DNA from 2 places in the Aliikangiella maris genome. Region 1 is predicted to be linked to the other one. Evidence: predicted binding sites of a transcription regulator. Region 1 holds the regulator's gene; the other holds the start of a gene.
The links. The regulator PhoB, encoded in region 1, activates phosphate uptake and scavenging genes when phosphate is short. The targets are predictions, from matches to a motif close to TGTCATANNNNTGTCANA.

Region 1 (3,438 bases):
TAGTAAAATGAACTAAATTTTTTGGGATATGCAAAACAGGTAATCCAGGGTACGCAGCAACATTAGTCTCATCATTGTTTTGCCAAATATCCTTACCAATACAAACTATTATGACTGTCTAAATAAAAGAGTTAACGGAAGAAAAAGCACGGCAATAGATTCAAACGACTAATACAACATCGCCAGTTGATTAACTGGCGAGTTTTTCATATTCGATAGTTCGATATTTTGGAAAATAAGCGGTGAATGTCGAACCTTTACCTAATTCACTTTGGATATCTAAAAATCCACCATAGTTTTCCAAAATGTGCTTTACAATTGATAGCCCTAAGCCCGTACCACCTATCTGGCGCGAACGATTGACATTGACTCGATAAAAACGCTCAGTTAATCGAGAAATATGTTCAGGCGCCACGCCTTCGCCGTTATCCGTAACACTAAAATAGGTATAGCCATCTTCTTTGCGTTGCCAGCGAACAGTAATAGTTGAGCCTTCGGGAGAATACTTAACAGCATTACTCAACAGGTTTTGGCATAAACTATACAGTTCACTTTCTACCGCTTTAATTTGCAGCGTCGGATCGATGTCTACTTCAATTTGATGGGTACCTTTTGCCTTGGTCTTTTTAAAATCGGTGACCAATTTCTGAATTAATCCGGGCATATCAATCATCACCCCAGACTCACGATCGTAGCCCTTCTCTTCGAGCTTAGATAAAGTCAGCAAATCATCAAGAATTTTCTGCATTCGAGACGCCTGACGGCTGGCATTGCCGATTTGCTTACGCACCATATCTGACATATCTGGCTCACTTTCAAGCAACTCAAGATAACCAGTAATCACCGTTAATGGTGTGCGAAGTTCATGTGAGGCATTCGCAATAAAGGCTTTACGCAATTTATGCACAGCGATTCGCTGGCTAATGTCTCTGGCGGTAATCAACTTTTGCTCTTCGCCAAAGTCAACACAAGTCACCGATAAGGTTTTACGTTGATCAATGGGGGACTCCATTTCCAGTCTGGCTGGCGACTCTTCAGACTCAATTAATTCCTGTAATTTTGGATCGCGAATCAAGTTGTCGATACGCTGCCCTAAATCACGCCGTTTTTCGATACCTAATATTTCTTCCGAAGCCTGATTAGTCAGTTCGATTTCGCGGTGAGAGTTTATTACAACCGTGGCTTCAGGCAATGCTGCAATAGTTGCTTCAAAGCGTCTTGCCATATAACTTAAACGCCGCTTGCGCTCTTTGTTTTTACGCTGTGCATAGACAATGTGCTGTACGATAAGCTGCCATATACCACTGGTATCCAGTGCAAACTGATTTTTTGCGCCCAGCCTTATCCACCGTTCTAGCGCTCGTATCTGTACTAGCATCCAGGTTACATAAACCAGACTGCTTAAAAAAATTGCCAATCCCCAATAACCGGAAATCAGACCGAATAATATCGCTATAACCGCCAAGACGAATATACGAGAAATTTCGATAGTCCACGCGTTGCTCATTGAGCTAATTCCCACTGCTTAAGCTGGTTTCTTTTGAGTAAACATATATCCCATACCGCGCACCGTTTTGATGAGCGAATCTTTACCAAACGGCTTAAGAATTTTTCTTAATCGTAGCACATGAACATCCACTGTTCTCTCTTCGATATAAACCGCTTGCCCCCAGACAAAATCCAATAGCTGGGCGCGAGAGTATACTCGATTCTTGTGTTCGATAAAAAACTGTAATAAAGAAAATTCGGTATGACCAATATGTACATCCACATTATCAATTGAGAGCTGATTGGTAGCCAGATTCAACTCCAGCCCCTCTGAAATAATCATGTCATCTTCATTGGCTTGTGAAGTACGGCGCAACAGAGCTTTGATTCTTGCCATTAATTCTTTGATACCAACAGGCTTAGTCAAGTAGTCATCAGCACCACAATCAAGCCCTTTGACTTTATCCATTTCTTCTACTCTAGCGGTCAACATGATAACTGGCAAATCGGCTAATATTTCATCTTTGCGTAGCCGTTTAATGAAATCGATACCGCTTTCGCCAGGCATCATCCAATCTACAATTAATAAATCTGGACGATTTCTAGCCAGAATTTCTCGAGCAGCCGCGGCATTATCAGCCTCTTGAATGACATAACCGTCACGTTCTAGTGCATAGCGCAACATCTCTCTGATGGGTTGTTCATCTTCGACTAATAAGATTTGCTTTGGCATTTATTTATCCACTCGTTAGTAATGAGTCTGTAATAAGAGTTAAACCAATTATTAAATTCTGTCATCAAGCAGGCTTGGCATGTAAATTTAACAATACGGTCACGTTTAAATCACTAGGCGCTATTTTTCCTGCTAATCATGACAAAATTATGACAATTCATATTAAATACAGTGGGTTGTTAAAAAAATGTCATATTTGACGAACCTTGAAATAACTATATGACAAGCGAAAATAGTCTATTTATGACACAGTTTGTGACACATCAAGGCCAATTATTCTCATAATCTTTACAAAATTCATTTTATTTTAATTAGCTTTAACTAATATTTGATTCGGGTGTTGACCCGTGTATTATTAGGGGATCACTGAATATTATATTGAAGATGAGAACTGCTTTATAGAAATGGCCTTAAAAATAATGTAGGCATTTCAATTTATCGTCTTCTTTTAATATAGATATTACTATATACTACAGTAACTTAGGCAAATAAATTAAATTACTTCAACGATTCTGACCGATCTATGCTAATTAATATAACAAAAGTTGGAAAATTTAAGCGGTAAAAATAAGATCATTATGGATTATTCAAAAAGTCTACAGTTGAAAATCATCACGGACCGTAAAAAATTTGCAGAAGTCAAAGCATTTTGGTTAAATTTCAAGCAAGAAACACAAATTAAATTTTATAATGATTTTTATTTTTATCGGGCTTATTTTAAACATCTAAAGCACCCAGACATAACCCCTTTTTTAGTTTTAATCTATGAGGGTGAGAACCTGATAGGCATACTCCCTTGGGAAAAGCGCTCGGTAGGATTGGGGGTCTATCAAATAGGCACCTTGTCACATCCTCATGTCGATCTTAATGACGCTTTGTTTGTTGATAATAAAAGTACCTTAATATTGCAAGCAATAACAATGCTGAAGTCACAGACTCCTGCAATTTGTCTATTTAGTCTGCCAAAACTTCGCCAAGATAGCAGCTTAAGTCAGCTTTTGATTAACCAAAATGCGATTGACACTTTTCACTGGCAAACATCTGAGTCAAAGTTTATTGAATTTCAACAAACACCTTTAATCGAAATATTACCTAAAAGACATTTAAAAAATGTTAATCGACTCATTCGCAAAGCTGAAAATATTGGTGATGTAAAATACTCCTTTATCAAAGGTGAAGATATTACGCCTGAACAAATAAAAGAATTCCTCGATTTA
Region 2 (3,438 bases), on a different contig from region 1:
CCATTTTATCAAATCGCTTGAGCTGTTGTTTTAAATCTCTAAAGCCTTCCTTTAAATCTTTATCATTAAATGATGATTGTAAAATCTGGGTACTATTACTTGAAATATTAAACGGCTGCTTTGCTTTTGCTAGTAAGTGCTCGGGTTGATAAAAGTGCCCATAAAAATAGACTAGCCATTCGGTTAGATCTTTACTGTAATCGGCACTGATTGATACCGGGCCAAATAGATAACGAATAGTTGGGTTTTTAACCAAGTAAGCACCAATGCCAAACCAAAGATAGTCAAGACTTTTTTTCCCCCAGTAACGAGGCTGAACAAAACTACGCCCAAGCTCCAATCCATTTTGTTGAATACTTGAAAAGTTTGGTTGGTAGTCGAATAGAGTACTGGTATAAAGTTTTTCTAACGGAATATTTTTTGATTGTCTTACGCGGTATGCACCAACGACTTCTAGCGCTTGCGGATCCCAAAGTACAATATGTTGGTAATCGTTATCATACCCATCAATGTCAATACGTTTACCAGTGCCCTCTCCAACTGCACGAAATGAAACTTCTCTGAGTCGTCCTATTTCACTTAGTAGACTTGTTCCTTTGGGATTGTTTAATAAAAATATTTGCTTATTATCTTGTGTAGTAGTGAGTAGCTCACAACTTTTTAATTCGGCACATAATGATTTACGTGATTGAGGGTGGGCAATGGGTTTTTCTGTATCAAAGACGAGTTTTCTCTTAACACCACTTTTTAATCCATAAACGTGCTTACGGAACAACTGTGCAGTGATGCGGTGATTTGATGGGAGATTTTGGATCGATTGACTCGAAATGATTTCGCCAATAGTGATGGGCAGTGTGATTTTTGTGTGGCGAAACATTTCTTTTACCAGTAATAAGATGCTCATTGGTTTTGAGATGAGTGATAAACCGTAAAAGAATCGAGAGTTTTTTCCGCCAACATGTACGGGTAAAATGGGTGAGCTTGTTCTTTGCGCCAAATGTAAAAAGCCACTGCGCCATTGGCAGTCTTTAATACCCGACAAGCGAAATCGAGAAACTTCTCCCGCAGGAAAAAATATTACTGCTTCTTCATTTTTTAATGCGTTTTCGATAAGTGTATATTGTGACTTTCGGGCTACACCACTCATATTGTTAACCGGTAAAAAAAACGGTTTTAAGGGCGATAGATGATTAAGTAACTCATTAGTGACTATTTTAATATCGCTACGTACTTGACTAAAGAGCTTCAGTAAAGCAATGCCATCAAGTGAGCCAAGTGGGTGGTTAGCGATGATGACAACCCGTCCTTCTGTAGGAATATTTTCCAGTTCCCAATTATCGACCAAATAGCTTAAGCCGAGTAAGTGCATGGCTTTATCAAGAAACTCCGTTGCTCCCAAGTGAGCATTTTCTTCTAAAAAGAGGTTGATTTCCTGTTCATGGAGTAGCTTTTTTACAAACCGGCTAAGCGTACGTTTTAGCTTAGGGCGTTGCTCTAGTTTGGGGAGCTGTTCGGTTAATAAGTTATCTACATTGATCATTTTTCACCTGTTTTAAAAAACGAGTATTTGTTTTAGCTATATTGACAATATAAGTTTTCCGCGATTTTTAAACATAATCTCGGACAAACTAGTCTTAAAAAGCAATATGACAGGATAGTGATATTTTTATGTCAGTTTGATGAATTTTTGAGCGTATCTTTTAGATGCTTATCCGCTGACTGTTGCGTATTTTGTCTCAGATTTTAGAGTTAACTTTTTATTTTGACTATTCAAGTTGACATGGTTAACTGGCCTTGTTCTGACGCGAGGTGAACCAGCGATCGGCTAGATAGTATGCGGCAAATAGGACTGAAAAAGTTAAAAATGCTTTGAGATTAATCAGTGCTAAGCCTGATAGAGCACCCAGCAATGCGCCAAGTAATTCTATAAATATTAGCTGATCCTTTATCATACGATGAAATATTCCCTCCATTTGGGCTGGCGAAAACCCCGCGGCTTTTTCTTTAATCAACTCCCTTAAATCAATATGTTCAATAACATTAATGATTGCCTGGTAGACCTTTTTTTCGACTGCGGGCTGGTTCAGCCGAGCTATTAACCAGGGAAATAATGTGTCGATAATTTTAATTAACAGCGCTCGGCAATTTGATGATCGAATAAACTGATTGAGCTGATGAATTAAAACCTCATTGATACTTACCTTGGTCAATTGGTAATTAATTATTTTGTTGATTAGTTGCTCTAACTTAAATTCTGACGATTGGGCAGGATTGTTGAGTTGTCGTTTTTGATACTCAGTAATCAGTGATTGAAGACCCTCAAATAGTGTTTGTCTAAATTCGAAACTGGCTACCATGCGGAACAGATAATCCTGGATATCACTTTCAGATAAATTCATTGACCAACGCGCGGCTTTCGCAAAGTTTCGTTTGAAGGTGTCCTGCTTTTCGATATGGTGATCAATGGTTTCAAGCAAGTGCCGGGAAATTCGCGGTATATTACCTGCGATTGTCTTGATAATTGGCTCTATCAAGTTCTCCATTTGCTCTGGCTTTTCGGTAAATTGTTTTTCCAGCCAATTAAATCCCTCCGTCAGTAATTGTTGCGGCTCGATCTTTTGGGCAAGATGATGTACCAGATGGGTTTGCAATTGTTTTAAGAGTTGTTCAACCGTTTGTTGATTATTGGTAAGTAGCTCATAGCTAATTTGTTGTAAAACTTTTGAGGATGCTGGGTTTTCCAACCAATCTCGACAATACTGATGTAATGAGTGGGTTGACTTTGTAATCAGTTGTGATTGATGCAGGTATTCTTGCCAGTGGGCTGAAGATAAAAAATGATCACTCAAAGTATCAGATAATGCTTGAGCCAGCTTAGGTTGGTTTTTAGGAATGAGACCTTGATGTCCAAAGGCCGTTTTTTCATAGGGCTTAAATAACATTTTTATGGCGATAAAATTGGTAAAGTACCCGATATTAGCGGTCAGTGATACAATATAAATGTACTCTCGCCAATTGGCTGTAAGCTGTTGATTGAGCCATAAATTAATAGCAGACTGAGCGAAAAGCGTGCTGTGATAACAAAAAAGTGAAAGGATAAGTAATAGGGGTAAGCCTAATAGACAAATGTTTCGAATATGCGCTAACTGCATCGATGCTCCAAACTGATAATTACAAACTTTTCAGATAATTGTTAATGGTTAGGATATTGTTTATTAAAAAAGGTTCGTTGATGCCATTCAACAAATTTTATATGCCTAAAATGGAAAATTTATGGGTAGCATATTATTGCAGAACGGTCTGCTGTTAAACGATAAAGCAATTACTTTGCCAAAATTTAACTCTTTGAAAATTAAGACTTTAAAATTATTAAGTAAAATGTTATTGGCAAATTTAACTGGTTTTTAGGATATTTGACTGAGATGAATCCCTGATGAA

Region 2: a site for PhoB is predicted at 1,646-1,663, ahead of olsF (bifunctional ornithine lipid synthase OlsF). Genes of this name have one in related genera too.

Annotation. Positions count from the first base shown of each region.
Region 1 is NZ_JBFDAH010000026.1:40,621-44,058, reverse strand. Features, by position in the region: gene phoR (phosphate regulon sensor histidine kinase PhoR) at 191-1,507, opposite strand; gene phoB (phosphate regulon transcriptional regulator PhoB) at 1,526-2,221, opposite strand; gene ABVT42_RS18360 (GNAT family N-acetyltransferase) at 2,800-3,438, shown strand, end outside.
Region 2 is NZ_JBFDAH010000019.1:60,974-64,411, reverse strand. Features, by position in the region: gene olsF (bifunctional ornithine lipid synthase OlsF) at 1-1,540, opposite strand, end outside; gene ABVT42_RS15870 (DUF445 family protein) at 1,785-3,152, opposite strand; gene ABVT42_RS15865 (thioesterase family protein) at 3,434-3,438, shown strand, end outside.